4 regions of the Sporosarcina sp. QA0331 genome follow, and region 2 is predicted to be linked to each of the others. Evidence: riboswitches for the same ligand, from Rfam matches in the RefSeq annotation. Region 2 holds a riboswitch; each other region holds the start of a gene.
What was found. Region 2 has a riboswitch for S-adenosylmethionine ahead of metK (methionine adenosyltransferase). Riboswitches for the same ligand answer to the same signal wherever they lie in the genome.

Region 1 (8,028 bases), 1.9 Mb from region 2:
CATTCGCTATTTTGGCGACTTGGTCCATCGTCGTCGCTTTATAGCCAAATAACGAAAACGATTTGGCAGCCGCCTCTAAAATTTCTTGCCTGCGATCCAATTCCTCACCTCGCCTCATTGACCAAAATACATTTTCGGTCATCCGGTCATTATATTACACCCATTCATCCAGGATTGCAACAAAAAAAAGAAGCTATCATAGTTTCACGATAACTTCTGTGCCGTCTTTCGCTTTGACGTTCACTAATCCTAGCCCTCTATGTTTTTTCAACTCTGTCACAATGCTTTTTAGTTCTTTTTTATCTAATGGCGGAATTACAAACACTTTTTCCTTTTCTTCAGAATGATCGACAATCCATTTATTAATGAGCAGCTGAAGCCGTTCGGAAGATAGGATCATGATGCCGATTGTCAGGAATACATACGGGACCGGGATGAACAAGCGCACCTTATCTGCCTTCACTTTGACGCGCATCATTTATTCGATAAACACGGAAACCGTATCGCCGTCAGCCGATTTGACATCCACGATTTGTCCGTCTAATTCATTATCAATTGCCTCGATAAGCACATCGATATCAATGTCTTTCACGTACTTCTCGGATTGAGGAATGTTCCCCGCAATATTATGACCCGCCTTTAACAGGACTTTGATAAGCTTGATTGGCAAGTTGACAGAAACATTGTCGTTATCCGCCGATACGACACGAATTTTCAATGTCTTATCTGTATATGCAGTCGGCTTAGATGATACGCTTCCTGAATCCCTATTTTTCAATACTTCAATTAGCTCTGACGCCTTCTCCGCGTCCACTTTCCCCTCTTGTACAAGCATCAACACTTTTTCAATTTCCGTTTTCATTATGAATTCCCCCTATTCATCTTTTAACAGTTTAATTGCTTCTTCCGGAGTGATTTCTCCGCTTTCTAACATGGCAACGACTTTCTTCTCATCCACCTCGTTTTTCTTTTTTATCTCATAGCCGAGCGAGCCGACAACTTCATTCAGCTTGCCTCGGACAGTCGGATACGAAATTCCAAGTTCTTTTTCAACTTCTTTAATATTGCCTCTGCATGCCAAAAACACTTCGACAAAATGGAGTTGTTCCCCAGACAACGCTGCCAATTTGGAAAGCTCAAATTCATTTTCAATGGATGTATGGCATCGGTTACAATGAAGTTTTGTAACTTTCAGCGTTTCGTCGCAAACAGGGCAATGACTAATAACGGGATATGCCATAATTATCTGAATTCCCCTTTCATTTGAATTCATCATATCTCATCTATTTCTAAATAGCAAGCATGAAATTAATTATTTTAACTCCAGAATTAATAATATTAATTATAGACTTTAATTTCATCACTATTTTCAAACTTACATTTAAAAAGGTGAAGGAGTTTGAGCTCCTTCACCTTTTGTGTCGATAAATCTTTATTTACGATTCGCTTTCAACCAGCCATTGTTCATAGTACTCATCCAGCTTTTTCTGCAACGCATTAATTTTCGCCGTCTTAGATTCGTAATCACTCCAGTCGGTTTCCATAGCTATATTCTTTTCCAAACGTTCTATTTGAAGTTCCAAAGAAGCGATTTCCTCTTCTATGTTTGTTTCCTTACTCGACCTCGGCTTCTTGTTAACCGGTGTTTGCTTTGGAGATTCCGCGACTTTCGTCTGCTGCAATTCAACCCATTTCTGCCGAGCCCAGTCGAAAGGACCTTCAAACATCGTCATCATTCCGTCTTCAAGCCACGCCGTGCGGGAAAATAATTTATTCAAGAAATATCGGTCATGTGAAACGGCGAGAAGCGTTCCTGGAAAATCTTCCAATGCATCTTCGAGCACTTCCCGTGATTCGATGTCCAAATGATTTGTCGGTTCGTCCAATACGAGGAAGTTCACATCTTGATGCATGAGCTGGGCAAGCCGCAATCGCGTACGTTCGCCACCGCTTAAATCACCAATCCTTTTAAATACATCCGGTCCGTAAAACATGAACTTCGCAAGTATATGCCGTGCTTCGCCTTCCTCAACGCCAATATCTTTACGGAATACGTCAATCAGACGGGCTTTAGGTTCATTGATCGCGAAGTGTTGCGACAAGAATCCCACTTTTACACTGGCCCCCAATTTGCAAACCCCTTCGTCGGGGGCAAGCTCGGCTAGAAGCATTTTCAGTACAGTCGTTTTCCCGCTTCCATTCCGTCCAACAATCGCCGCCCGGTCCTTCCAAAGAACCTGTAGATTGGCGCCGCGCAATAATTCATTTGTACCGAATGATTTTACAGCTTCTTGCATGATGACGACTTCCTTGCCGCTTCTCGGCGCAGCCTCAAAGGACAATGCCATTTTTCGAGGATCAATTAACGGCTTCCGCAGCTTCTCCATTCGTTCAAGCGCCCGCTCCATATTTCTCGCTTGCCGATGCAAACCCGCATTCGGCGGATTCGCTTCGTTCGCCCATATACGAAGCCGCTTGATTGCCTCTTTCATTTTCTTGATCTTCTTCTGTTGCTCCTCATAGTCCTGGAATTCGCGCAGGAGCCGCTCTTCTTTTTCTTTGACGAATGAACTGTAATTGCCGTAGTACAGATGAAGCTCTCCGTCTTCCAGATCCGCTATCTTTGTCACGACGTTATCAAGGAAATAACGGTCATGTGAAATGATGACGACTGTCCCTGCATATTCCGTTAAATATGCCTCCAGCCATTCGACCGCGAATAGATCCAAATGGTTCGTAGGTTCATCTAATAGAAGTAAATCCGGCTCTGTGAGCAGTAGCTTCCCTAACATGATTTTCGTCTGTTCCCCGCCGCTCATCTGGCTGAAATCCTGCTCGACGAACGCACGTAATTGTAGACCGTTAATAATCTTTTCGATTTCCGAATCCATCGCGTACCCGTCGCGACGGACAAACTCATCCTGCAATTGGCCGTATCGAAGAAGCAGCCGCTCCATGTCCGCCGTATCCGGATTCGATAATTCCATTTCCATTTCGGATAGCTGCTGTTGAATGGTTCTTAATTCCGCAAATGCGCTTTGAAGCACTTCATATCCGGTCATCGGCTGTTCGAATGAAGGGATTTGCGATAAATATCCGATTTTGGAACCTTTCTTAAAATGGATGCGCCCAGCATCCGGCCGTTCGACATCCGCAATGAGCTTGAATAACGTCGTTTTCCCGCTTCCGTTTCGTCCGACGACACCTAGTTTGTCACCTGTTTTAATGTCCAATGAAAGATTTTCAAAAATGGTGTTGCCACCTAACATTTTGCTTACTTGTTGTATTGTACAGATCATAATTTTCCGCTTCCTCTCTGATTTCACAGCAAGGAAAGCACAAAAAAAGACTGCGTCTAGGCAGCCTCAGACTGTTGACAAGCGCTCGCATTCTTCGTTGCTTGGATTCGTTGTAAGCTCATGAACTAAAGTTCTATTCGCTTCCGCCTCATCCTGCGCGCCTCGACTGACAAGCGCTTTCAATCAGTCTGAGGAACGCACCAAAGAATAATGAGATTGTCTACAATATTAGACTGCCACTGAGCAATCCCTTCCTACTTCAATAGTAAGAAATGATGTGCTAAACAGCTGTGTGATTACTGAAATTGTCTAAAAAAGGGCATACGTATCCCGTTGACGGTAATTTCATGAGTAATCGCACATGAAGTGGCTAAATATTCCAGTAAACTTTCACGTGCATACACAGTGTCCAACATCATTCCTCACCTCCGTCCGATTTATAGTAAGAATAGTTTAGCATGAATGTTTCGTTTTCACAATTGAATTTTTCTACATTTCAGGATTCGCGACAACGCCCATGAACAAAACAACTCCTGTTTCATCATCGGTAATCGCAAAGAAAAACGGTCGGTTCACATCCATGACGAATGGGTCGTCTACAGGCGCAGAAGTAGTGTCCACTTGAATACCTGTCACAGCAGCTGCTTCGGTTCCTTCTTCATTCACATCGATATATGTTTTTTGTTTAACTTTGCTAATGAACAGCGAAGCATCACCTTCAACCATCTTGCTAAAATCTGCATTACCAGAGAATGCGCTTACCATGCCGAGGGCTTCCAGTGCATCATTTAGTTCCGTTTCATACGACATTTTGAACTTCGGAAGAAGAATCGTTCCACGCGTGCTATTCATCCCCGATTGAATTTCTTCCCATTTACCATTTGTTAAAGTACTTTGAAATACATCTAAACCAACGCCTTCATTCGGCAAGATGACTGTCATGCTCATTTCGCCATCCGCATACGGCAGTTGAATGGCTTGGAATTCACTGTTCGCCATGTACAATAACTTCTCCTGCAACTTCATGAAAGATACTTCTTTATCAGTTCCGTCATTGAGATAGAACGCTTTATCATTAGTCTCTTTTTTATCAAATGGATATGTCCAATCTCCTTTGAAATAAATGGCGTTCAACAGCATCGCAACTAGATTATCATCCAACGGTTCATCGACCATTTTGTCGATTTTGCCATTTGTCGCTTTTTTCACCCAGTCATTGATTTGTTTTGGCGAATCATTGCTCGTAATGTCAATTTCCATGATTTTCGCGTTGAAATAATCCTTTGATTGATTAGCAAATCCGTCTTGAAACTTATATTGGTCGTTTAGCCAAATGGAGTTGGCGACTTGAAGTTGAATGGCGTCGTTGTCTTTATTCAGCATCGTCATAAAGGAGGCATTTGCTTTATTCAGGTCTATCGGGTCTATCCCTTCCATTTGTAAAGCTTTCGAGATTTCTTCCTTCGTCACTCCGTCCGCGCCGTTATAAACCATCGCCAGCGCCATCATTAGACTCGTCGGAGAAATGAACAGATTACCGTCATCATCCGCTTCGATTTCTTTTAGTAACTTGAAGCCCAATTCGTTGTTCGGTTCAACGATTGTTTCATAATCCATTTCTCCAAATTCAACTCCTTCAGCAATTTGAAGACTGCTTTGATTAGTACTTGTTCCACAGCCCGTCATAGGCAGCAATAGGATCATTCCAATAAGTGAAGCGGTAAATTTCCTTTTCAAATGAATCACCGTCCTTGTAAACGTAGACTTCATCGGGATGGAAAAGGTTACAAGAAACATGCCTGCTTCTATATTTTCAAGCTAATTGATTTCCCTTTCTAATTTCTCCGTATATGTACTGATTTCTTCTTTGCCCGCTTTCTCGACAAAGAAATGATCGCCAATTGTGATTGTCGCTTTTCGGCATTTCCAAATGTCTTTCAAATTCGCTGGCCCTTTATATGTGACCGGAACAATCGGGACTCTTGCCAGACCAGCTATGGTGACGGCTCCGCGCTTTGCTGGGGCACCCTCTGCTGTCCTTGTTCCACTTGGAAATATCCCAACAATTTCTCCGGACTTCAGTAATTTTATAGGCTTTTTAATACTACTAGGTGACGGGTTTTCACGGTCAATTGGAAAAGCTTTAATGTTCGTTAAGAAAGCAGCAACTATTTTTATTCTAAAGAGTTCCTTCTTTGCCATGAAGTGAATCGGTCGAGGCAATGAAATACCGAGCGCGATAATTTCCAACCATCCTCGATGTGCACACGTAATTACGTATCCCCCATTTTCAGGTAGTTTGTGTATATTCTTTAATTCGATTTTGATAATGATGAAAAAGATGAACTTTGCCAATGCGGCTGTTAATTTATACATGTTGCCCTCCCGTTATCATCAACATTTAGTACCTGGTACTAATTATAAACTAACTACATTATTTTACAACTAACCAGGCACTTATCCCGCTTGTATGATCGAAAAAATCCACGTTTACCTTCAAAATTGACAGGTACTTTTTGCGGTTAAATGCAACAAATTTAATTGAATATAAACCGTCATCGTACCAAGAAGAACGGAACTTCATCCTTCCTCCACTTATAATAATTAGACTTATTTATATATTTAATCTTCAACAAAACTAATAAACTTAGTTGACATTATTTTTAATCGTGGTAAAGTTGTAAGCAATTCAAATTTCATACAAAATTTCTTATCAAGAGAGATTGAGGGACAGGCCCTATGACATCTCGGCAACGGTTTTTTTAAACTACGTGCCAATTCCTGCAAACAGTTTTCTGTTTGGAAGATAAGAAGAGAGAAGCTTTTTCATATTCTACAAATTTAGTAGAAACGCCTTCTTTTTTCATATCTTCTTATAGATATGGAAAAAGAAGGCGTTTTTATTTGGAGGGGATTTTATGATTACATTCGAAAATGTATCGAAAACATTTGTTGTCGGAAACAGGAAAGTCGAAGCAGTCAAAAAGGTGACATTTGACGTTGAGGAAGGCGATATTTTTGGCATTATCGGATTCAGCGGGGCCGGAAAGAGCACATTGATCCGACTTGTCAACGGCCTGGAACGTCCGACTGAAGGGAAAATTCTTATCAAAAAAACTCCCTTGCATGAACTGAAGCCTAAACAGCTTCGGGGAGTGCGCAGAAAGATCGGAATGGTATTTCAAAACTTCAATCTCTTTTCTTCCCGCACTGTGGAACAAAATGTCGAATACCCTTTGAAACTATCAAAGGTACCTAAAGCAGAACGGAACGCAAAAGTGAAACAACTTCTTCAATTCGTAGGTCTTGCGGATAAAGCGAAAAGTTATCCCGAGCAATTATCAGGAGGGCAAAAACAGCGTGTCGGCATTGCCCGCGCACTTGCAACAGACCCGGAAATTCTGCTATGCGACGAAGCGACGTCCGCACTTGACCCGAACACGACGCGTGATATTTTGAATCTATTGCAAAAAGTGAATCGGGAATTAGGGATTACAATCCTGCTGATCACACACGAAATGCAGGTTATCCAATCTGTCTGCAACCGTGTTGCCGTAATGGAGACGGGGATAGTTATTGAACAAGGCGAAGTGTTCGAAACATTTACCAATCCTCAGCATGCAACGACAAAAGAATTCATAGCCGCCACTGAACAAAGCTTGCCCTCCCCTCAACTGCTTAATGAATGGCGGGCAAAAGGCGGAACCACTTTGTACCGCATCATTTTCAAAGGGGAACGGGCAAGCGACCCTATTTTATCAACAGTTACTCGAAAGCATCAAATTGATTTCAATATCATTTACGGTTCTATCCGGGAACTGCAGCAACAGTTTTTTGGCAATCTAGTCGTTTCATTCGAAGGAAAAAATGATGCAGTGACAGCTTGTATCCAGGAATTGAAAGATATCGTGGACATTGAGGAGGTGAATACAAATGAAAGTTAATTGGGAGACGTTTTGGATTCGTATTGTAGAGGCGACCGGTGAAACGATTACGATGGTTTTAGGAACTTTGGTTTTTAGTTCAATTATCGGGATGGCATTAGGCATTCTTCTGTTTACCACAAGAGAAGGAAATATACTTGAAAATCGGTTCATTTCAGGTTTACTAAATTTCTTTATTAACATCATTCGTCCGATTCCTTTCATCATTTTGCTTTTCGTTCTTTCACCTGTTACACGCGAAGTGATTGGAACGACGATCGGGACGGCGGCTGCCATTTTCCCAATGACGATTGCTGCATCGTTCGTTGTCGCAAGAGTCGTCGAAAACAACTTGATCAGTATCGATCCGGGTGTCATCGAAGCTGCTGAAGCAATGGGAGCAAGTCCGCGCCAAATCATTTTCACAGTATTGATCCCTGAAGCGCTTGGACCACTCATCCTTGGATTGACTTTCGTTACGGTCGGTTTGATCGACTTTTCAGCTGTTGCAGGGACAGTTGGCGGTGGCGGATTGGGCCACGTTGCGATGACGCATGGCTACCAACGATTCGACAGTTCAGTCATGTTTGTTACGGTCGTTATTCTGATTATTCTTGTTCAGTTTGCGCAATGGATCGGAAACTTCTTATCTAAGAAAGTGATGCGCCGTTAACAAATTCAAATTGAAACATTTTTAAATAAAAAACAATTGGAGGATTCACTATGAAAAACATTATTAAATCACTTGGAATTCTTTTACTGCTATCCATTCTTGCTGCCTGCGGTAATAATGGATCTGCTAACGA
Region 2 (8,028 bases):
CCCCTTCATTTTTCGACTTGAAAGGAACTGGTGTTTCTTCAACGATTGGCAAAGCATCAAAATCTGCACGCAATCCAATTGTTTTACCGGGTTTTCCGCCTTTAATTGTAACGATAATTCCGTATCCATTTCCAACGTTCGTTTGAATTCCGACATCCTTGCCTTTGTAGAAGTCGGCTATATACTGAGCTGTTTTTTCTTCTTTAAATGACAGCTCGGGGTATTCATGCAAGTGGCGGCGGATTTCAATCATTTCATTTTTACGGTCGTCAAGCATGTTCATTAATTTATCTTTCACGATATCCACTCCCTTAATTAGCTTCGCTTTTCCCGGCATTATTAGGAACCATAAAGATGATTGATAATAATGCGATTCCGGCGAAAATGACATTGGCGATAATGCCTCCGGTAGCTGCAGTGTCAACACCGCTACTTTCTGATAGCATAGCATATACTGTCGCTGAGATTGCGACTCCAAAAGCTGAACCGAGAGAACTTGCCATTTTATAAATTCCAGAAGCGGCGCCTATTTTCTCGTCCGGCGCGTTCGATACAGCAGTGTCTGTAGATGGTGTTGCATAAATACCTAAACCTAATCCGAACAAAGCGAAACCAATAAAAACAACGACAGTATAAGCAACATCCGGTAAGAAAGTTAAGCCCATCACTCCAACGCCAATCAACGTCAAAATCGTACCCCAAAGCATCGGTTTTTTCGCACCGATTCTTTGAAGAATCTTTTCACCTACACGAATCATAGCAAGTACGGCAACTAAATAACCGATAGAGAGCATCCCCGATTGGAATGATGTAAATCCTCTACCTTCCTGTACATACGTATTCGCGACGACTAGCGTTCCGGCGACAGCATTGAGTAAAAAGTTAGAGACAGTTGCACCAGTATACGGAGCATTTTTAAACAATTTGAAATCAATCAATGCGTTTTCTTTACCGTTCTCGACTTTAATAAACGCAATAGCACCAATAATTGCAACGGCTATCAATACGGCTGTTATCCAGTTTGTCCATCCGATTTCATCACCTTGTGTAATGAATATATTTAACGCAAGCATTGTAATGATAAATACAATAAGTCCGCCAATATCGAATTTGGAATTACCTGTTTGTTTCGCTTTACTTTCCGGTGTGTCTTTTATGAGCCACAATGCAAGAATTGCAAAGATAATGGAGAAGATAAAAATCCATTTCCATCCCATATATGTTGCGATCGCACCGCCTAATAAGGAACAGACACCTGAACCTCCCCAAGAACCAATCGACCAATAACTGAGCGCACGTTGTCGTTCTGCCCCTTCAAAATAGTCTTTCACTAAAGCGATTGTTGAAGGCATAATACATGCGGCTGATAATCCTTGAATGATCCGGCCGATAATGAGTAGTAGTGAGCCGTTTGTTAACACTAAGCAAAGTGAGCCGATAATGCTTAGAATGAGACCGATATTTGTTAGTTTCTTTCGTCCGAATTTATCGGCAAGCCCACCTGCTGCTACAATAAAAATACCCGAGAAAAGTGCAGTTAAACTAATGGCAATGTTCAATGTCCCTGAAGAGACACCTAAATCAGTTTGTACTGCTGGAACGACGTTCACCATTGCTTGGGCGAACAACCAAAACGTCAGGACTCCAAATACGATTCCTGTTATTAATTTATTCGTACCTTTATAAGCAGTTGTCATATTTAGCTCTCCTTTTTGTAAGTCCTCAGTTCATTGTTTGCAGGCGGACTGATTCTATGCATGCAGATACTTATGAGGGGAGAGATACTATTTGCAAAATAATAAAAAGATCCTGATGCAATTTGCACCAGGATCTTCTTTTATTGTATTATGCGTTTGGTCCGCCTTTTTGAGTGATTTCTTCAGAAACATGACCGAATTTCTTGAAGTTCTCACGGAAAAGGTCCGCCAACTCTTTCGCTTTTTGATCATAAGCCGCTGGATCGCTCCAAGCGTTACGAGGGTTCAATACTTCAGTCGGTACACCGTCAATTGCTTTTGGCATAGCAAGGCCGAAAATTGCATTCTCTTCGTATTCCACATCGTTCAATTCGCCAGCGATTGCTGCACGGACCATTGTACGTGTATGTTTCAAAGACATACGATGACCTACGCCGTAAACTCCACCAGTCCATCCTGTGTTGACAAGGAAGACTTGTGCATCATGTTCGTCGATTTTCTTCCCTAGCATTTCTGCGTAGACCGTTGCAGGCAATGGGAGGAAAGGGGCACCAAAGCATGTAGAGAATGTCGCTTCCGGTGAAGTGACGCCGCGCTCAGTTCCTGCTAGCTTCGAAGTGAAGCCGCTTAGGAAGTGATACATCGCTTGTTCCTTCGTTAATTTGGAGATTGGAGGCAATACGCCGAATGCATCCGCTGTTAAGAAGACAATTGCTTTCGGATGTCCCGCAACAGATGGCATCACGATGTTTTCGATATTATGGATCGGGTACGCTGCACGTGTATTTTCAGTCAATGAATTATCGTCGTAATCCGGCTTGCGTGTCTTTTCATCCAAGACGACGTTTTCCAAGACCGAACCGAAACGGATCGCTCCGTAAATTTCAGGTTCTTTCTCTTGTGAGAGATTAATCGTTTTCGCGTAGCATCCGCCTTCGATGTTGAATACACCGTTTGCGGACCAGCCATGCTCATCATCACCAATTAACTTGCGGTTAGCATCTGCGGAAAGCGTCGTTTTTCCTGTTCCGGAAAGACCGAAGAATAAAGCGACATCTCCTTCTTCGCCAACGTTTGCAGAGCAGTGCATGGATAGGATTCCGCGCTCTGGGAGCAAGTAGTTCATAACGGAGAAAATAGATTTTTTCATTTCTCCCGCATATTCCGTACCGCCAATCAACACAATACGCTTCTCAAGTGATACAATGATGAAGGTTTCGGATTTCGTTCCGTCTACTGCCGGATCTGCTTTAAATGTCGGAGCAGCGATAACCGTGAATTGAGCTTCATGCGTTTTCAATTCTTCCTCAGTAGGGCGAATGAAAAGATTGTTTACGAATAAGTTTTGCCATGCGAATTCATTGATGACTTGGATGGACAGCTGAGATGCTTTATCTGCCCCAGCAAATCCTTTGAATACGAATAGCTCTTCTTTAGCTTTTAAATGATTTAGGACTTTCTTATATAATGAATCAAAGATTTCAGGTGAAATCGGGCGGTTCACTTTGCCCCAGTCGATTTTGTCTTTTGAAGATTCTTCTTCGACAATATACTTATCCTCAGGAGAACGGCCAGTATACTTTCCTGTCTCCGCAGTAAGTGCGCCATCTGCAGAAAGTTTCGCTTCTCCACGGGAAGTTGCTTTTTCAACCAGTTCCGCCACTGAAGGCTGTATGTTTACGTTGTTGCCTGAAAGTAACTCGTGTAATCCGTTTTCAATTTTAGCTGAAATCATTTTAAGTACCGTCCTTTGCATGTAATCCCAGTTGGTGGGTTTCATCACATTTCGTAAATAGTATAACACATTTAGAATAATAATCTATACTAATTCAAAACTCAAGCAAATATGCATAAAAATGTTTGACAAAGTACAAACTTTTTCGTAGGATTATTTATTGAACGGATACTCTTATCCCGAGCTGGCGGAGGGACAGGCCCTATGAAGCCCGGCAACCTGCGTGGACCATTTTGGCCGCGAGAAGGTGCCAAACCTGGAGCAAGGTGAATTCCTTGGACGATAAGAGTGAAAGGTGCTGCTTTTGAAATTATGCCTTTCCTCATGTATATTTACGTGAGCGAAGGGCTTTTTTATTGAATGAATTAAGCCCTTAATCCTTGTGTATGTTGACGTCGACTCTCTAGGCGCTGAACTTACTGGGACAATTAGAGTACCGTATCAATATTTGCAAGCTTTTAAGGAGGAAATGACAATGACAAATCGCCGATTGTTCACTTCAGAATCGGTAACTGAAGGCCATCCGGATAAAATGTGCGATCAGATTTCTGACGCCATTTTGGATGCCATCTTAGAGGAAGATCCGAATGCACGTGTAGCCTGTGAAACGACAATTACGACAGGACTCGTTTTGGTCATCGGAGAAATTACGACAACAACTTATGTAGACATACCGAAAGTCGTACGGGACACAGTGAAGGAAATTGGCTATACACGCGCTAAGTTCGGATTCGACTGGGAGACGTCATCCGTATTGACGTCCATCGATGAACAATCTCCTGACATCGCGGCAAGTGTCGATCAGGCCCTTGAAGCACGTGAAGGGACAATGACGGATGAAGAGCTCGAAGCGATCGGAGCAGGAGACCAAGGGCTAATGTTCGGATATGCTTGCAATGAAACACCTGAGCTTATGCCGATGCCGATCAGCTTATCCCATAAGCTTTCACGCAGACTTGCGCAAGTGAGAAAAGATGAAACTCTTGAGTATTTGCGCCCCGATGGAAAAACACAAGTGACAGTAGAGTATGATGAGAACAACCGTCCTGTAAGAATAGATACGATTGTCATTTCGACTCAACATCATCCTGATATTACACTTGAACAAATTCAACAAGACATTAAAGAACATGTCATTTACCCAGTTGTGCCAGCAGAGTTGTTAGATGAAGAAACAAAATACTTCATCAACCCATCTGGCCGTTTCGTCATCGGCGGACCACAAGGGGATGCAGGCTTGACAGGTCGGAAGATCATCGTTGACACATATGGCGGCTACGCGCGTCACGGTGGCGGAGCATTCTCCGGTAAAGATGCGACGAAAGTGGACCGTTCAGCATCATATGCTGCGCGCTACGTAGCGAAAAATATCGTTGCTGCAGGACTTGCAGATCGTTGTGAAGTTCAATTGGCTTATGCAATCGGTGTTGCAAAACCTGTTTCAATTTCAATTGATACGTTCGGAACAGGCAAACTCGAGGAAAGCAAGCTAGCGGAAATCGTGCGCGAACTATTCGATCTACGCCCTGCCGGTATTATTAAAATGCTTGACCTTCGCCGTCCGATTTACAAACAAACAGCGGCATATGGCCATTTTGGACGTACCGATGTGGAACTCCCTTGGGAGCAGACGGACAAAGCGGAAGATTTGATAGTGAAAGCTGGATTGACTCTTTAATATCTATAATGAAATCAGCAGCACTTCATCGGATACTCGATGAGTACTGCTGATTTTTGTTTAGCCAACAGAGTAAGGAATCTAAGAATCATTAATTTCTCAAAGCGACATTGTTTAACAGATGAAGGAACCTAACGAGAGTCATAGCGTTTATAATAGTAATAAAAAGTGAGGATGGGATTCTATAATGGCTATTAGTTTATGGTTGTTCCTATTAGTTGGCTTTGTTGCTTTGATCATAGTTGCAGGCATTATCATATTACTCGTTTCAAATAAATAAAGATGCTGCCCAATTGGACAGCACCCTTTCATTTTTGCATCTCTTTATAAATCCTGCCTTTTTCAACATAGCTGTTCAAAACACGTTTCATCTCCGCTCGATCTTCATCATTCAATTCGCGGACGACTTTTGCAGGGGAGCCGAAAGCCAAACAGCCAGGCGGTATTTTCTTACCGGGCGGGACGAGGCTGCCTGCACCGATGAAAGCTCCTTCGCCGATTTCGGCTCCGTCCAAAATGATTGATCCCATACCGATGAGTGCACCTTTGCGGACAATACAACTATGTAAAAGAGCTTTATGGCCGACCGTAACATCGTCTTCGATGAGCAATGTATTGCCTGGACTCTGATGAAGGCAGCTTAAATCTTGGATGCTCACTCGCTCGCCGATAATCGTCGGGGCGACATCTCCTCGGATGACCGTATTGAACCAAATGGAACTGTTTGCCCCGATCGTCACATCGCCAGTGATCGTTGCATACTCCGCAACGTAGACGGATGGGTCGATTTGTGGTGACTTTCCGTTGTAAGGATAAATCATGAACGTCTCTCCTTTTCTAAAAATCATGTATAATTTATCGTATCATAAAACTTTCATTAACATAAAGGGGAGGTGAGTGCCATGTGGAAATGGGAAGCAGAAGGGCAGCCGAAAGCAGTAATTGCGATTGTCCATAATGCTTACGAACATCATCGGCGCTATGCGTGGCTCATCCAAAAGCTTCGGAACGGAGGATTCCATGTCGTTACAACCGATTTGCCAGGTCATGGTTCTGAAAGCGGGAGAAGGCTCCATGACGAACCATTCGAATCGTATGTGGAACATGTAAGAAAAATGATCGATATTGCACTGCAGGATAATTTGCCATTATTCGTACTGGGACATGGCCTTGGCGCTACACTTGTCATGCATATTCTGCAACGTGAGAAACCGGAATGCGCAGGCTTTATTTTCAGTTCCCCTTGGCTCTCCATAAAACATCAGCCATCCAAGTTCTCAGGAGTGCTGACGAAACTTTCAAGTTCAATGAAATTGAACCATGACATTACAATTGAATTACTGACGCGAAACTATGATATGTACATAGAGTTTCAAAATGATCGGGACTATAGTTCAGCAGTCGTCGCATCTTGGTATCGCGAGTTGCTTGCATTGATGAAATCCGTTACAAGTCATGAAGAAAGCATTTTTGACACACCGGTTCTTATCCATACAGGGGAACAAGATAAGATTACAGATGTTTCATTCGCGAAAAGATGGCTGTTGAGCCAAAATCTTTCCGAATTTCAATACAAGGAATGGAAAAGGCTTTATCATGATCTTTATCAAGAGCCAGAGCGGGAAGAAGTGTATTTGTACATTGAATCATTCATGAACAACGTGCTTCGTTCGCTCGGCTATATTGTTTAAAGTAAAACTGCAAGGGGGAATGGTCGTTTTGACGATTATCGGGTTTGTTAGGCATGGTGTAACAGCGTGGAATAAGGAAGGAAGAGCGCAAGGCAGTTCAGATGTCCCGTTGGATGAAGAAGGGATTGAAATGGCGGAGCGTGTGGCGGATAGATTGTCCAAGGAGCAGTGGGATGTTATTTATACAAGCCATCTACTAAGGGCAAAGAAGACAGCGGAAATTATTGCTGAGAAAATGCCGGGTGTAGAACTTGCGGAAGATGCACGCTTGCGTGAAATTGGCGGCGGTTTGGTAGAAGGGACGACTGAGGCGGAGCGCATCGAGAAGTGGGGGGAAGATTGGAGACAGCTCGACATGGGATTTGAATCACAAGAGTCCATCGTTTCCCGCGGGTTGGAATCAATTGATGCAATCAAAAAGAAGCATGCCGGTAAAAAAGTGTTAGTCGTCAGCCATGGTAGCTTCATTAAGCGGATGTTGAATGAGCTCGTTACTGAAACCGTTTATGAAAAAAGCCTCGATAACACATCAGTGACAATTGTCGAGCTGAACGAAGATAAAAATCTTTGCCGTCTGTTCAATTGCACAGCGCATTTGCAGCAAGTTCTTTGAAAGTGAACCATTCATACGTTAACTAGTTTATACTATATACTATACAAATTGTAAGATCGGGGGCTTCTAAATGAAAAAAGAAACAACTTCTGAAATCTTTTCATGGATTAAAGCGATCGCCGTTGCTTGCGTGCTCGTGTTTGTCATTAGACACTTTCTATTCTCACCAGTCATCGTTTCCGGTCAATCCATGGAACCGACATTCGAATCGGAAAACCGAGTCATCATTTCAAAAATCCATAAACTTGATCATTTCGATCTGGTAGTTTTCCATGCGCCTGGATCGACAGAAGATTATATTAAACGAGTGATCGGTTTGCCGGGGGATACAGTTGTCATGAAAGATGACAGGCTTTTCATTAACGGGAAAGAGTATGAAGAGGACTATATCCAAGCAAATAAGGAACAACTATTCAAAGATCAAAAGTTGACGGAGGACTTTGAAGTTACAGTGCCTGAAGGACAGCTTTTCGTGTTGGGCGATAATCGGAGGAACAGTACGGATAGCCGAGCAATCGGTTGTATCGATGAAGACTCAGTCGTTGGAAAGGTTGGTTTCAGGTTTTATCCTCTCAATTCAATCGGTGTCCCTAAATAACTGGGATTAACTCTCC
Region 3 (8,028 bases), 1.1 Mb from region 2:
TCCCGAAAACTCGACAGGCGCGATATAGACAAACTTTCCATCCACTTTTTGAATCTGCAAGTTGCCAAGCTCATAATAACTCGTATTCGGCACTTGGCCGAATGCTTTCTTCATTTTATTTCGAGCAAATTTTGGTGGTACACTTGCAGGCGTCTTCGTTTCATCAAACGCCTTAATTTCCACTTGTTGATCCATTTCGACCGCTTTATATTTTTGATTTGCATTGAATAGCGGCGCACTAAGGATGAACGCACTTCCCGCTAACGCAGCCAATAACAGGACAATTTTGGCGCTTCGTTCCTTCCCAGTTGCAAGCACGACTCCCGCTACAGTTACGACAAGGAATAACGCCCACAACGACGTCCAATTCCTATCCAGATTCGTGACGTAATAAAGGGCGAATGTGAGAACCGCCATGAGCACTACGGTTGCTGACAATGCACCAATTCGATTAAAGGCTGGCTTCCCTTCTTTAGAAACCGACGTGAACGGCACGATCACCATCGCGGAAACGATACCGACGACAATTGAAAATAGCAGTAAATTTATCATGTGAACACTCTTTTCTATTAAAAATTAATCTCCCCTAACTATACGGATGAAGCAGCGAAACGATTCATCTTTTTGACCAAGTTTTTGAATCCTACCGCCCCGAACTTCCGTACAAGATATGAGAGAAAGGAGTTGAGTTATTATGCAGACGAATGTTTTTAGCACCGATAAGCTGCCAGGCAAAATGTCAGCAGCTAAAAAAGTTTATTATTATCTAGCCCTTATCGGCTTCGGAGCGTTTGGCATCGTTCTATTATACTTGGCCGTAGATACATTTTTGGATGGAGAGTGGCTACTGGCAGCCCTGCTCGGCGGCATTTCCCTATTCATCGGATGGATATGCATTCAACTTCTAAAGCTGCCCCGGCAAAAAGGGCCGACAACGTTCACAAAGGTGGAGGAACGAGATGGCTACACACTTTATTTCGCCAATGAGTGGACCGGCGAAACGAAATCCATCACTTTCCGCTACGACCAAATAACCGATCTGCTTATCGGCCTATGGACGAATCCCGGGTTCAAAGGAAGGAAAAACGATTATATCGGAGCACGTCTTCTTTATCGATATCGAGAGGAAAATGGGAATATGAAATATTCCGAGACGGTCATCATCAGTGAGCCATCGCTGGAAGAATGGGTTAAAACGATTAAGGAACATCAACTTCCTGCACGAATAACGAACAGAAACATTTCCACAGTAACAGAAGCTCAGTTTGACGACATGCTCGAAACGATTGAAGCAATACCTTTTGACGGTTCGATTTCGGTGAAGGAGTATTTCATGCAGCAAGAGGACTTTTCTTTATGGCAGCCGCCATCAATGAAAAAGGGCAACCCACCAAGTTGAGACTCATCAACTTGAAGGATCGCCCTTTACTAATATAATCAATTCGTAACCGGTTGTTTCACCAACGGCGCCATGTCGATTTCAAATCCAAGGTCCTCGAGCATTTGCCGGTCCCGGTCACTTTCCTGACCGGCCGTCGTCAAATAGTCTCCAACAAATATTGAATTTGCAGGATAGAGGCCGAATGGCTGAAGTGAGCGCAAATTCACTTCACGTCCACCCGAAATCCTGATTTCCTTAGTCGGATTCATAAAGCGGAACAAGCAAAGCACTTTTAAGCAATAGCGCGGCGTCAGCTCATTCGTTCCTTCGAGGGGCGTCCCATCCACCGCATGTAAGAAGTTCACAGGAATCGAATCGGCATCCATCGCATGCAAGCTGCGCGCCATCGCGATAACGTCTTCCTTCGTCTCCCGCATGCCGATAATCACGCCTGAACAAGGCGAGATCCCTGCTTCCTTCGCCAGTTCCACCGTATTCACACGGTCGTCATACGTGTGAGACGTCGTTATGCTTTTATGATGCGCGGCAGATGTATTGATGTTGTGGTTATACCTATCGACGCCAGCTTCTTTCAAACGTTTTGCCTGTTCAGGTTTCAAGATGCCCAAACAAGCGCATACAGTCATATTGCTATGCTTCGCCTTAATTTCCTTGACGGAATCAATGACGATTTCAAGCTCCCGGTTGACCGGTCCCCTCCCGCTTGCAACGATACAATACGTACCCGCATTCAAGGACACCGCCCGTTCTGCACCCGCCACAATTTCTTCCTGCTTCATCATTGCGTATTTTTCAATTGGTGCTTTTGATACGATCGACTGTGCACAATATCCACAGTTTTCCGGGCATAAGCCGGATTTGGTGTTAATGATCATGTTGAGTTTCACTTTATTCCCGAAATAACGCTTTCGAATTTTATAGGACGCATGCAGCAATGGAAGCAGCTCATCGTCCGGGCTATCCAGAATTGTACGTGCTTCTACGTTTGATAAGACATCACCTGCAAGAACACGGTCTGCCAACTCCTCATAGTTCGTCAACGCGTACGCCTCACTTTCAACACCTTATACATCCGGTGGCCGAAAATCCCAGCTAAAATCGCCAGAAGTATGTCTTTCGGCAACGGCGGTACCATCCAGATCCAAGCCACCTTATAGGTGAAGGCGTCAGGCGCCGCAGCCCAAAGTTTATAAGCGGCATACATCCAATTCGTTCCGAACAGATAATTCACACTCATACCAACCAAAGCGGCAATGACATAGCTCTGCAAACTTCCGTTCCTCTCAACAATTTTCCCCGCAATATACGCAACGAATATGAACGAGACGACGAAGCCAAAGGTCGGTACTAGAATGAAGCCGAACCCGCCTTGGAATTTTGAAAAAATAGGCGCCCCCGCCAAGCCGACGATCATATAGACCGTCATCGCAGTTGCCCCAAGCCGGCTACCGAGCAGAAGTCCCGCCAACACGGCGAAAAATGTTTGTAAAGTGATCGGCACCCCACCAATTACTAGAAATGGGACGAACGTAGTAATATTTGCCCCGATCATCATCAATGCCGCAAACATCCCACAGTAGACGAGACTGAGCGCACTCATCCCGCTTTTCGTTTTCACTGAAGCTGTTGTCATAATCCACCTCGTAATTTGAGTTATCTACTATAGAATATAAGTTAACTCAAAATGTGTCAACTTCATTTTCAATTAAGTTAACCTAAATCAAATAAATAAAAAAACCGACAGCATGAGTCGCTATCGATTTCTGTATTAACGCTTCTTGTCTTCACTTTTCGGAAATAAAAAATGGGCAATCAAGCCGCTTAAGATAGCTGCACCTACCGTAATCCACACTCTTGACATCCCCGGCACTTCTTGATGATCCTTATGGAGCATCCACCATGAAATTCCAGCGACAAGGAGTGCAATCGGAATGGAAAATTTGAAGATCCTCAACGAATTCACCTTCTACTTTTTGTTCATACGCCTATTCTATCACAATTCACCTATTGACGTAGCAGACATTTAACGATATGATGTTTTAAATTATTCAAACAACTGCATATCAAATTCTTATCAAGAGAAGCTGAGGGACTGGCCCGTCGAAGCTTCAGCAACCAGCCGTTTTCGGTCAGGTGCTAATTCCAGCGGGTTCATTTCGGCCTGACAGATGAGAAGGAGCGAGATTTCACTTGTAAAGCCTTCTTTTTTAGCGAAGGCTTTTTTATTTTTCATTGCTGTCGAAATTTTTTGTATAAGAATATGCAGAGTTGAAGAGAGGATGATTCTGATGAGATTGCTTGATCGGTTGAAAGATTATGTACTAGTGGCAGATGGCGCAATGGGGACGCTGCTTTATTCATATGGCATTGACTTTAGTTATGAGGAATTGAACGTTGAAAAGCCGGAAATCATTGAGAAGATCCATCGAGAGTATATCGACGCGGGGGCGGATGTGATTCAGACGAATACATATGGCGCCAATTCCCTTAAGCTCGCCCGCTACGGTTTAGAGCACCGAGTGAAGGAATTCAACGAGGCAGCGATTCAGATTGCAAAGCGTGCAGCAACTCCTGGCAATCAATATGTGCTCGGGACAATCGGAGGACTGCGCGGCATCCGGAAAAGCGACGCTTCTATCGCCGAAGTGTTGACGATGATGCGCGAACAGGCAGATGTTTTGCTTTCCGGCGATCCCGACGGACTGTTGTTGGAAACATATTATGATTTTGAAGAGCTATCGGCCGTCGTCACTGAATTGCGAAAGCTGACGGATATTCCACTCATTGCACAAGTGGCAATGGATGAGCCCGGCATCTTGCAAAATGGGATGAATCTGAATGATGCCCTTCACCAATTGGAATCAATAGGTGCAGATATTGTCGGCGTTAATTGCCGGCTAGGCCCGTACCATACGATTCAAGCTTTTGAAAAAGTGACAATTCCAGAGCGGGCATTCTTATCAGCAGCCCCGAATGCAAGCTTGCTCGACGTCGAGGAAGGCCGGATCGTCTACGCGTCTGAAGCAGACTATTTCGGTCGTGCAGCAACGTTTCTTCGTGAAGAGGGTGTACGTCTCATCGGCGGATGCTGCGGAACTACGCCGAAACATATTGCAGCTGCGAAAAAGCAATTGGCGGGATTGCCGCCGATAACGGAAAAGACCGTCACGCCACAAAAGCCAATCGTCATCCGGGAAGCGGAGCCTGCAAAACACGAACCGCTTCACATAAAAGCGAAGACAGAGCGAACGGTCATCGTAGAGCTCGACACCCCTCGCCATTTGGAAACCGAGCAGTACTTCGAAGGAGCGAATAAATTATATGCAGCCGGTGTAGATGCCGTCACAATGGCGGACAATTCCCTTGCCTCCCCTCGCATTAGCAACATGGCGATGGGCTCAATTTTGAAGCATGAGCATCACGTACGGCCGCTTGTCCACTTGACGTGTCGCGACCATAACTTGATCGGTTTGCAATCTCATTTGATGGGGCTTGATGCACTAGGAATCCATGACATCCTTGCTGTTACTGGCGACCCGACGAAGGTTGGCGACTTCCCAGGCGCTACAAGCGTCTATGATGTATCAAGCATGGAGCTGTTGCAGCTTATTAAACAATTGAACGAAGGAATTTCCTTCACAGGCAAGCCGCTTCGCAAAAAAGCGAAATTCTCGGTCGCCGCTGCATTTAATCCGAATGTCCGTGTTCTAGACCGTGCCGTTCAGCGGCTTGAAAAGAAAATTGAATGTGGGGCCGATTATTTCATTACCCAGCCCGTCTATACAAAAGAGAAAATCGTCGACATTTACGAAGCGACGAAGCATTTGGATACACCGATTTTCATCGGCATCATGCCGCTTACGAATATAAGGAATGCGGAATTCCTGCACCATGAAGTGCCTGGCATTAAGCTATCCGAAGAGGTGCTCGAAAGGATGGCCGCTTGCGGGGATGACCGTGAAAAAGCGACTCAGGAAGGCATCAATATCGCGAAGGAACTGATCGACACTGCCGCCGAGCTATTCAACGGCATCTACATTATTACGCCATTCCTCCGCTATGACATGTCATTGGAACTGATCAATCATATAAAGCAGCTTGATGCGGAGAAGGAGAGGAATATCGTCCATGCCTAAACATCCAATCGAACAACAACTGAAAAACAGAATTCTCATCATAGACGGTGCGATGGGCACGATGCTGCAAGCGGAAGACCTTTCCGCGGACGATTTCGGCGGCGAAGAATACGAAGGCTGCAATGAATACTTGAACATCCTCCGCCCTGATATTCTTGATAAAATCCACCGCGCCTATTTAGAGGCGGGTGCAGATATCATCTGTACAAATACATTTGGGGGCACTCCCCTCGTACTGGACGAATTCAGCCTCGGTCACCGCGCTTCTGAAATCAACAAAAAGGCTGTGGAAATCGCGAAACAGTGCGCAGCCGATTACTCGACACCTGAGCGGCCGCGTTTCGTCGCCGGTGCTATCGGTCCGACTACGAAGACTCTGTCCGTCACCGGAGGGATTACATTCGATAAGCTTTCCGAGGACTTCTACGTTCAGGCGAAGGCGTTGATTGAAGGCGGCGCTGATCTTCTATTGATGGAAACGAGCCAAGATATGCTCAATGTAAAAGCCGGAACGATCGGAATCAAGCGGGCATTCGACGAAACAGGCATTGAGTTGCCCGTTATGATCTCCGGGACGATCGAGCCGATGGGAACGACATTGGCCGGTCAAAGCATCGAAGCGTTTTATATTTCCATCGAGCATATTAAGCCGCTTTCAGTAGGGTTGAACTGTGCGACAGGTCCGGAATTCATGACAGATCATCTGCGCTCGCTTTCAGATCTTGCAACGAGCTTTGTCACTTGTTATCCGAACGCCGGGCTGCCGGATGAAGAAGGCCATTACCATGAATCGCCTGAATCGTTATCGCAAAAGCTAAGAGGATTTGCGGATAAAGGATGGCTAAACATGGTTGGCGGATGTTGTGGAACGACGCCTGACCATATTCGTGCAATCCGCGAGGCGGTGGACGGACTCGCTCCACGACAAAAGCCGGAGAACGGGCATGATCATGCCGTTTCGGGTATCGAACCTTTATTGTACGACCCATCGATGCGCCCCTTGTTAATCGGTGAGCGGACGAACGTCATCGGGTCGAGGAAATTCAAACGGTTGATCGTTGAAGAGAAGTTCGAAGAAGCTTCCGAGATTGCACGTGCTCAAGTGCGCGGCGGTGCCCATGTCCTCGACATTTGTCTTGCAAACCCGGACCGAGATGAACTTGAGGATATGAAGAATTTCATGCAGGAAGTCGTTAAAAAGGTGAAGGTGCCTCTCGTTATCGATTCGACTGATGAAAAAGTGATTGAAGAGGCGTTGAAATTCTCCCAAGGGAAAGCAATCATCAACTCCATCAACTTGGAGGATGGCGAAGAACGGTTCGACGCGGTGCTTCCTCTCGTGAAAAAATTTGGCGCTGCCGTCGTCGTCGGGACAATCGACGAAGTCGGGATGGCGGTGACGCGGGAACGGAAACTAGAAATCGCCGAACGCTCCTATGACTTGCTTGTGAACAAATGGGGACTCGCTCCTGAAGATATCATTTTCGATCCGCTCGTGTTCCCTGTCGGAACAGGTGATGCGCAATACATCGGGTCGGCAGTTGAAACAATCGAAGGCATCCGGCTGATCAAAGAGAAAATGCCGCGGTCGTTGACGACGCTAGGTGTAAGCAACGTCTCTTTCGGACTTCCCCCTGTCGGCCGGGAAGTGCTGAACGCGGTGTATTTGTATCATTGCACCCAGGCGGGACTCGATTACGCGATTGTCAATACAGAGAAGTTGGAACGTTACGCATCGATTCCCGAGAACGAAATAAACCTTGCGAACGATCTTCTATTCCATACGACAGATCAGACGCTAGCAGATTTCACTGATTTCTACCGGGATAAGAAAAAGGAGAAAACCGAAGACGATATTCCAAAGACGGTACCTGAGCGGCTTGCGTATTATGTCGTTGAAGGAACGAAGGAAGGGTTGATCCCCGATTTAGAGGCTGCGCTTAAGATGTATGATACGCCGCTCGATGTCATTAACGGACCTTTGATGGAAGGGATGTCCGAAGTCGGCCGCCTATTCAACGATAACCAGCTGATCGTTGCGGAAGTTTTGCAAAGCGCAGAAGTGATGAAGGCTTCCGTTTCATTCCTCGAACAGTTCATGGAGAAGAAAGAGGATGATTCCGGCAAAGGGAAAATCATTTTGGCGACCGTAAAAGGCGACGTCCACGACATCGGGAAAAACCTCGTCGATATCATTTTGAGCAATAACGGGTATCGCGTCATCGATATCGGCATTAAAGTGACGCCGGCGACGCTCATCGATGTCATCCGGAAAGAAAAGCCGGATATTATCGGGTTGTCCGGATTACTTGTGAAATCGGCGCAGCAAATGGTGATAACCGCTCAGGATTTTAAGGCAGCAGGTATTGATACGCCTGTCATGGTTGGAGGAGCTGCGTTGACCCGTAGATTTACGGAAACGAAGATTGCCGCGGAATATGATGGACCAGTCATTTATGCAAAGGATGCGATGCAAGGGCTTGAACTGGC
Region 4 (8,028 bases), 1.8 Mb from region 2:
GGTGTCCTCGTTGATGTACTTGCCGTTTTTGCAACAGCTTTTGGCGTTGCCACTTCTCTCGGCTTCGGTGCTGTTCAAATTAACGCAGGGCTGAATTATCTTTTTGGCTTTACAATCGGGTTTTCTTCACAACTAATAATTATTGCAGTCGTCACAGTACTTTTTGTGATGTCCGCTTGGTCAGGGCTTAGCAAAGGGATTAAGTATTTGTCGAATACAAACCTGATTCTTGCTCTTGCCATATTAGGCTTCGTCCTCATCGTAGGGCCGACTTTGCTTATATTCAATGTGTTCACCGATTCAATTGGAGGTTATCTTGCCAATCTCGTTTCGATGAGTTTCCGTACTGCTCCATTGAACGATGCTCACCGTGAATGGCTTGATACCTGGACGATCTTCTATTGGGCTTGGTGGATCTCTTGGGCACCATTTGTCAGCATGTTTATCGCACGTGTATCGAAAGGAAGAACGATCAGGGAATTCATGGTTGTGGTCATGTTGGCACCAACCATTTTGAGTGCTTTCTGGTTTTCAGCTTTCGGGACAACCGCTATCAATATGCAACGTGAAGGGATTGCAGACTTAGCGAAAACAGATACTGAACTAACGATTTTTGAAATGTTCCATTCGATGCCATGGTCATTCTTCATTTCTGTAGTCGCAGTTCTTCTCATTGCATCGTTTTTCATCACTTCCGCGGACTCAGCGACGTTCGTATTAGGCATGCAGTCCACGTATGGTTCATTGACCCCGCCGAATAACGTGAAGATTATTTGGGGTGTCATCCAGTCAGCCATTGCGATTATACTATTATCCGTAAACGGATTGACTGCGCTCCAAAACACGATCATCATTGCCGCCTTGCCGTTCTCCTTCATCATTTTGCTAATGATCGTTTCTCTGATCAAAGCATTGCAAAGTGAACGGCCTAAGAGTGAGCGACCAAGAAAACAGAAAGTGAAAGACAGCGTATAATGAAAACAAAAAAGTGGAGGGTGGAATCTAAGATTCCTCCTCCACTTTTTTAGTTCGGCACTAGAACTGATTCGTGTTGACGAATAATATGCAATAAATCGGCAATCATTGCACTTCCTGTTGGATACATGCCAGCGCCGGGTCCTACCAAAGTTAACGGTCCTAAATACTCGGTATCTACAATGATTGCATTGTCGACACCGTCTATGCTGTACAGCGGATGATCCGCCCCGATCAAAACCGGTCCTACCGTCGCTTGCAGCTTTCCTTTTTTGTCCTTCCAAATATCAGCTACGTGGCGATAGCGAAGATCACCTTTGGATGCATCGATAATATCGATTGACTCCAAATGATCAATTCCGATAACCGGTACGTCATCCCAATCGGGCTGCCTGCCGAAAGCGAGCGAACTTAAAATCATCAGCTTGCGGAAAGCGTCCGTACCGTCCACGTCATCCGCAGGATCCGCTTCCGCGTACCCGTTTTTCTGGGCATGCAAGAGAGCTGCTTTGAACGAAGAACCTTCTTTACGCATTTTTGTCAAAATGAAATTTGACGTCCCGTTTAAAATACCTTGAATCCGTTTGATACGGTCGCCTGCAATAAGATTTGTCACTGTCCGGATAATCGGGACGCCGCCAGCTGTTGTCGCTTCGAATCCGACTTGCACATTGCGGAATTCTGCATGCTTCAGTAATGCAGGTCCGTGTTTAGCGAACATCTTTTTATTCGCAGTAATAATGTGGCAGCCCTTCTCAATCGCTTCCGACAAAAACGTATAGGCAGGCTCTTCCCCGACAATTGCTTCGAAGATAACATCGATTTCGGGATTATTCCATATTTCCTGAATGTCGTCGGTGAATTTCGCTCCTTGAATCGGCTTGCGTCTTTTCGCCTTGTCTTTCACAAGGATGGATACGACATCAACTGTGAAACCAGTGCTCTCTTTAATCTCCTCCCGCTTCTCCTGCAGGATTCTATACACACCTTCACCGACCGTACCAAAACCGAGTATGGCCACTTTAATTGACGGCATTATACCACCCTTCCTTCCTAACTTTGCTTTGTCATTTTAAATCAAAGTCGCTCTATTATCGGACTTCGACAGGCGCAGCTTTCTCAATCGCCTGCTGCAAGTCTGCAATCGTATCTTCCGTAGACTCAAGTCCGACAGACAGACGGATCAATTCTTCTGGCGTTCCCGTCTTTTTCAAGTCCTCAGCAGACAATTGCTGATGTGTCGTCGATGCAGGATGGATGATAAGTGATTTTGCATCCCCTACATTCGCTACGTGTGACCACAACGTAATATTGTCGATCACTTTGCGTCCTGCTTCACGTCCACCTTTAATACCGAAGACGATGATGGAGCCGAAGCCATTTTTCAAGTATTTCTTAGCATTTTCATACGTCGGATGGTCTTCCAATCCTGCGTATGTTACCCACTCTACAGATGGATGCGATTTTAGGAACTCAGCCACTTTAACGGCATTTTCGTTATGACGAGTAACACGCAAATGAAGCGTCTCTAGCCCTTGTAGGAAGTTGAAAGCACTATCCGGATCTAGGCAAGGCCCGAAGTCGCGCAGTAATTGGACGCGAAGCTTTGTCGCAAATGCAGCTGCCGCAGTGTCAATACCGTATCGAAGTCCGTTGTACGTTGTATCAGGCTCTGTAAAGCCAGGGAATTTCCCTCTCGTCCAGTCGAATTTCCCCGCGTCTACAACGACGCCGCCGATTGTTGTTCCATGGCCGCCGATCCATTTCGTCGCGGAATGAATGACAACGTCCGCCCCGAACTCGATTGGATTCGATCCGTATGGGGATGCAAATGTGTTATCGATGATGAACGGGATTTCATTCTCATGCGCAATGTTTGCGACCGCTTCGATATCGAGCACTTGAAGGCTCGGGTTCCCGATTGTTTCAGCGAATATCGCTTTTGTTTTGTCCGTGATTGCAGCACGGAAGTTTTCAGGGTTTTCTGCATCGACGAATTTTACATTGATGCCGTAGCGAGGAAGCGTGACGGCGAATAGATTATACGTTCCACCGTATAGGTTGCCCGCCGCGACGATCTCGTCCCCAACTCCAGCAATGTTCAAAATGGAAAAGGCGATAGCGGCCATACCGGAAGAAAGAGCGACAGCGGCTGTTCCACCTTCTAAAAGTGCAACTCTTTCTTCAAAGACAGCAACAGTCGGATTCGTGATTCTTGTGTAAATATTGCCTGCTTCTTGCAAGCCGAATAAGTTTTGGGCATGTTCAGTATCGCGGAAAACAAATGCAGTAGTACGGTGGATCGGCACAGCGCGTGAACCTGTAATAGGATCCGGCTTTTGGCCTCCGTGTAAAAGAAGAGTTTCTGGTTGAAGTTGGTTTGTCATTTTTATTACCTCCAGTGGATTTTTTTAAGATGAAAAGGCAATGCGGAGGCGTTGGGGGTTTTTGGAATAAAAAAAATAACCCCTTTCGCTAAGAGAAGGGTTACGCTTTCGCTTATTCCTCCTCTTATCTTTCAGACCGTTTGCACGAATCTGTAGGAAGTAGCACCTTTGCAAGTTCGTCACTTGCCGGTTGCCGGGCATCGCAGGGCCTAGTCCCTCCGCCGCTCTTGATAAGAGTTTGGGTATTCAGTTTTTCATCTTGTTGAACAGTATAGGAGACTCTTTTTGAAAAGTCAAGAGGTGAATTTATTTTTTTCTGAAACTTCCGCTTTATCTCTGATGTTATAATAGTTTTAGTAATTGGACTGACGGCGCAGGTGTGCTTGCATCGGACGTGGAACCTGCCTCTTTGGTCGCGTGGACACTTGCTTTGGACACGGAAGCACCCTCTTTGGACGCGCAGACACTCACTTTGGACGCGGGAGGGCCTTCTTTGGACGTGCAGCTACTTGCTTTGGACGCGATTCAACAGGCTTTGGACGTTGGTGCATATGAATATATTAATTTTGGAGGATTTATATGACGTTATGGATTTTGGGCATAGTCATTTGTGGTTATTTAGTCGGCTGCTTGCACGGTTCGACAGTTGCACATTGGATTTCTGGGGTTAATTTAAAAGAGACTGGTGTGAAAAATGCTGGGGCGTCGAATGCGATGATTGTTCTCGGGAAACGGTATGGCGCTCTTGTTGCATTAATTGATATCGGCAAAGGCGTTCTCGCGGTCATTGCGGTAAGATTGCTAGCAGGACATTTCGGACTGCCTGTAGAATCTATCATATTGTTATTATTTGTTGTCGGCGCAGCCGTTATATTCGGCCATAATTTTCCGTTCTATATGAAGTTCAACGGTGGTAAAGGAACGGCTACCGTAATCGGTGTACTTTTCGCCATCGATTGGCGATTCGGGCTTGCCGGGCTTGCTTTATTCATACTGGTTGCCCTTCTCACCGACATTCTTGTCATCGGCGTCTTCATGCTCTATATTACTCTCTTCGTCATGGCCGTTTGGCTCGATGGTTATTGGCCGATACTGATTGCCGTGTTGCTTTCCTTAATGGCGATCTGGAAGCATATCGAAAACTTCAAGCGAATTCGAAAAGGGACTGAACCACGGATTCGTGCATCATTCAAGAAAAAACAGAAGCACTCGGAATGAGGCTTCTGTTTTTTCTTATGCTATCCTTATCAAAAATCCAACCAAATCTTCACAGCCGTCCCTAAAATCAACACCGCCAATATACCCTGCAATATTTTCGTATTCATCTTCTGTCCCGCCTTTGCCCCTAGTGGAGCAGCAAGGATACTCGCTACAATCATGATGGCGGCTGGTCCGTAAAGAACTTGGTCAGTCACGATCTTCCCTACCGTCGAACCGATCGATGAGATGAATGTGATAGCAAGTGACGTTGCAATTGTCATGCGTGTCGGGATTTTCAAAACGACGAGCATGATCGGAACTAGAATAAAAGCACCTGCAGCTCCGACAATCCCAGCAGCAATGCCGACGATGAAAGCAAGTACGGCTGCAAGCCATTTATTGAAAACGACTTGATCCGCCGGAATATCATCCAGTCCTTTTTTCGGAATGAACATCATGACGGCCGCAATCGTTGCCAAAATGCCATACACGAGATTGATGCTTCCTTCTGATATCAAATTGGAACCATACCCTCCGATAAAGCTTCCGACTAAAATCGCACTTCCCATATAAATGATCAATGTCTTGTTAAGATATCCGCCTTTCCGGTACGCCCACACTCCGGATATTGTCGCGAAGAACACTTGGATTGCACTGATTCCTGACACTTCGTGTGCAGAGAATGCGGCAATTCCGAGCAATGGCGGAATGTATAATAGCATCGGATATTTGATAATTGATCCACCGATTCCGACCATGCCGGAAACGAAGGACCCTATAAATCCAATGAGAAAAATGGTAACGAGAAATGTCAAATCCATAAAATCACTCTCCTTAATTAGGAAAAGGGTATCTGTTTAGATACCCCCACCCTTTATTCAGCTTTCTTAATCCAGAACATGAAGACGCCTGCTTCTTCTTTTTGGTCAATCATTTCATGGCCGCTTGATTTTGCCCATGCTGTCAAATCAGCAACCGAACCTTTGTCAGTCGCTTGAATTTCTATAATTTCTCCTACTTCCAATTCCTTAATTGCCTTTCTTGTTCGTACAACCGGCATTGGGCATGCCAACCCTTTTGCGTCTAATACTTTTTTTACGTCCATTTGGTCATCTTCTCCTTATAATTAATTTGTCACCGTACCGCGCAACGGTTCGGTCCAATTTCCATTTCACGCTGTGTTTCCTCATTTGGCGCAATTTTACCCATGTTCATTTGACGGATTTCTTGGTATGCGTTCGGTTGAGGAGGCAAGTTTCCCGTCACCAATTGCCTGAATTCCTGTTCATCCTTAATATTCAAACCGTGGTTAACCTCAAATAGCTTCCCTAACTTTTCGGAGACACTTCCGTCGTCATTCAATTCTTCGATAATCATGAAGTGCGCCGGAAGAACGAGAAGATCCTTCGCTAACTCGCGGTAGCGGCTATACAAAGTCTCCCGCAAATCACCGACCCAATCTTCCGCCAATCCCGCAAGGTCAGGTCTCCCGATTGAATCAATGAATAAAATGTCTCCTGTCAATAAATAAGCGTCATCGACAATAAACGAAGTGGAGCCGATTGTATGGCCCGGTGAATAGAGCGCCTGAATATCGATTTTCGATGTCCCTACAGTTATGACACGGCCATCTTCTAACGGTTCGTATGCAAACGTTACTTCTTTCGCGTCTTTCGGCGGGAGCCAGTATGTTCCATTCACGGCTTCGGCAATTTTACGCCCGCCGGAAATATGATCAGCGTGCAAATGTGTATCGAGTACGTTCGTAATTTTCACGTCCAATTGTTTCGCGAAATCAAGGAAGACATCCGTCATTCTTGTCGCATCTACAATGACCGCTTCACCGTTTGACATGATCATGTAAGAAAGGCAACCTTTTCCGATGCGCACGAATTGATAAATCGAGCCGCCATCCTTCAAGTCACCTATTTTCACCGGCTCCAAATGCTCGCTCCACGCCTTCATGCCTCCTTGTAAATAGGAAACATCACGTCCCTCTTCAGCAAGCATTTCCGCGACGAAAACTGAAGAGCCTTCCTTTGCACAGATGACGATAATATCTTGATCGGTCGGGATTTGTGGAAGAATTTCTTCTACACCGTCCAATAGATCGAAATATGGGACATTCAAGTATTGAATGTTATCCCCTTCAATTTTCCAATCTGCGAATGCATCTTCATTACGGACATCCAAAATGAAGAAGTTCTCTTTATTGATCACCTTTTTTGCGACTTCCGCAGCCGTCATTGGTGTTACTGTCATACTTATCTCCTCCTATCTAGCAAAGTTCGTTATTAAATAGATTTTTCTATGGGACCGTTCCATCCACTCATGCCGGGTACAACATTTTTTACGTTCTTGAATCCTGCTACAGCAAGTTTTTGTGCAGCCATGTCGCTCCGATTGCCTGATCGGCAAACAATGTAGATAGAAGCTTCTTTATCTAATTCGTTAAAAGATTTTTCAATATCACCAAGAGGCAGCGACTGCGCTCCTGAAATATGGCCGAAAGCGAATTCCGCAGCTTCACGGACATCCAATAAAACAATCTCCTCTCGGTTCGAAAGTGCGGTTTCCAATTCTTCATTGGAAACGACATGAGGATAGCTCATTTCCTCTTTTTCCCCTCCTTCGGATTTTCGTAAATAATGGGTAAGCACTCCATCTTCTTCCGTTGTGCCTAAAAATTGATGTCCTGAACTTCCCGCCCAAGCTTTGAGGTCGGCGGAAGAACCTTTATCGGTTGCCTGAACCTCAAGGACACTACCGAGTTCCAACTCTTTCATTGCTTTTCTCGTCTTGACGACTGGCATTGGGCACGCCAAGCCTTTCGCATCGATTATGTGATCTGCTTTTATCATTTTCCGTCTCTCCAAGTACCCGCAGGGGTATATTTTTCTTTATAAAAAATTACTTAGTAGGGCCTTCCCAAGCCAACATACCGCCAGTCATATTTATGACTTGGTATCCGTAACTTTCCAAGAACTTCGTTGCCTGCCCGCTGCGTCCGCCAGAGCGACAAACCATAATATATTCCTTCGCTTTATCCAATTCGTTCATGCGGAACTCCAACAACCCTAAAGGGATATTGATCGCGCCAGGAATTTTACCTTCAGCTACTTCGTCGACTTCACGGACATCGATAATGTTCAGCGGTTGCCCAGCAGATAATTTTGTTTCGATTTCTTTTGCTGTCACTTCATTCATGTTGTTTCCTCCTAATTTAGATAAATAAATTCACACTGCCATCTTGTGCATCAGCTAAATAAGCAGCTACCCCTGCATAGTCAATCCCATCTAGCAATTCGTCTTGATGAAGACCTAACAAATCCATCGTCATCGTACAAGCGACAAGTTTAATATCCTGTTCTTGCGCTAGTTCAATCAATTGGGGAAGCGTCATCGCATTATGTTTTTCGATGACGTGCTTAATCATTTTTGGTCCCATTCCAGCCATATTCATTTT

Region 1: linked by a shared signal. The riboswitch ahead of AC0L13_RS01740 (methionine ABC transporter ATP-binding protein) and the one ahead of metK (methionine adenosyltransferase) in region 2 are both predicted to bind S-adenosylmethionine.
Region 3: linked by a shared signal. The riboswitch ahead of AC0L13_RS18900 (bifunctional homocysteine S-methyltransferase/methylenetetrahydrofolate reductase) and the one ahead of metK (methionine adenosyltransferase) in region 2 are both predicted to bind S-adenosylmethionine.
Region 4: linked by a shared signal. The riboswitch ahead of AC0L13_RS00865 (O-acetylhomoserine aminocarboxypropyltransferase/cysteine synthase family protein) and the one ahead of metK (methionine adenosyltransferase) in region 2 are both predicted to bind S-adenosylmethionine.

What each region holds. Positions count from the first base shown of each region.
Region 1 covers NZ_CM147850.1:335,996-344,023, reverse strand. The annotation lists gene AC0L13_RS01780 (TetR/AcrR family transcriptional regulator) at 1-100, opposite strand, end outside; gene AC0L13_RS01775 (hypothetical protein) at 197-463, opposite strand; gene AC0L13_RS01770 (hypothetical protein) at 479-862, opposite strand; gene AC0L13_RS01765 (DUF2089 family protein) at 875-1,240, opposite strand; gene abc-f (ribosomal protection-like ABC-F family protein) at 1,437-3,299, opposite strand; gene AC0L13_RS01755 (RAxF-45 family protein) at 3,596-3,715, opposite strand; gene AC0L13_RS01750 (serpin family protein) at 3,789-5,036, opposite strand; gene AC0L13_RS01745 (lysophospholipid acyltransferase family protein) at 5,118-5,675, opposite strand; SAM riboswitch class I at 6,007-6,112, shown strand; gene AC0L13_RS01740 (methionine ABC transporter ATP-binding protein) at 6,218-7,243, shown strand; gene AC0L13_RS01735 (methionine ABC transporter permease) at 7,233-7,895, shown strand; gene AC0L13_RS01730 (MetQ/NlpA family ABC transporter substrate-binding protein) at 7,946-8,028, shown strand, end outside.
Region 2 covers NZ_CM147850.1:2,557,437-2,565,464, reverse strand. The annotation lists gene AC0L13_RS12895 (amidohydrolase) at 1-298, opposite strand, end outside; gene AC0L13_RS12890 (MFS transporter) at 312-1,697, opposite strand; gene pckA (phosphoenolpyruvate carboxykinase (ATP)) at 1,846-3,432, opposite strand; SAM riboswitch class I at 3,604-3,721, shown strand; gene metK (methionine adenosyltransferase) at 3,908-5,110, shown strand; gene AC0L13_RS12875 (gamma carbonic anhydrase) at 5,419-5,931, opposite strand; gene AC0L13_RS12870 (alpha/beta fold hydrolase) at 6,013-6,801, shown strand; gene AC0L13_RS12865 (histidine phosphatase family protein) at 6,821-7,414, shown strand; gene lepB (signal peptidase I) at 7,485-8,012, shown strand.
Region 3 covers NZ_CM147850.1:3,704,429-3,712,456, forward strand. The annotation lists gene AC0L13_RS18875 (hypothetical protein) at 1-552, opposite strand, end outside; gene AC0L13_RS18880 (hypothetical protein) at 695-1,399, shown strand; gene bioB (biotin synthase BioB) at 1,438-2,442, opposite strand; gene AC0L13_RS18890 (biotin transporter BioY) at 2,439-3,035, opposite strand; gene AC0L13_RS18895 (histidine kinase) at 3,171-3,356, opposite strand; SAM riboswitch class I at 3,471-3,577, shown strand; gene AC0L13_RS18900 (bifunctional homocysteine S-methyltransferase/methylenetetrahydrofolate reductase) at 3,691-5,538, shown strand; gene metH (methionine synthase) at 5,531-8,028, shown strand, end outside.
Region 4 covers NZ_CM147850.1:154,918-162,945, reverse strand. The annotation lists gene AC0L13_RS00875 (BCCT family transporter) at 1-975, shown strand, start outside; gene AC0L13_RS00870 (homoserine dehydrogenase) at 1,025-2,011, opposite strand; gene AC0L13_RS00865 (O-acetylhomoserine aminocarboxypropyltransferase/cysteine synthase family protein) at 2,067-3,362, opposite strand; SAM riboswitch class I at 3,484-3,599, opposite strand; gene AC0L13_RS00860 (hypothetical protein) at 3,772-3,945, shown strand; gene AC0L13_RS00855 (glycerol-3-phosphate acyltransferase) at 3,942-4,580, shown strand; gene AC0L13_RS00850 (sulfite exporter TauE/SafE family protein) at 4,610-5,383, opposite strand; gene AC0L13_RS00845 (sulfurtransferase TusA family protein) at 5,437-5,667, opposite strand; gene AC0L13_RS00840 (MBL fold metallo-hydrolase) at 5,697-6,824, opposite strand; gene AC0L13_RS00835 (sulfurtransferase TusA family protein) at 6,857-7,423, opposite strand; gene AC0L13_RS00830 (rhodanese-like domain-containing protein) at 7,473-7,769, opposite strand; gene AC0L13_RS00825 (DsrE/DsrF/DrsH-like family protein) at 7,786-8,028, opposite strand, start outside.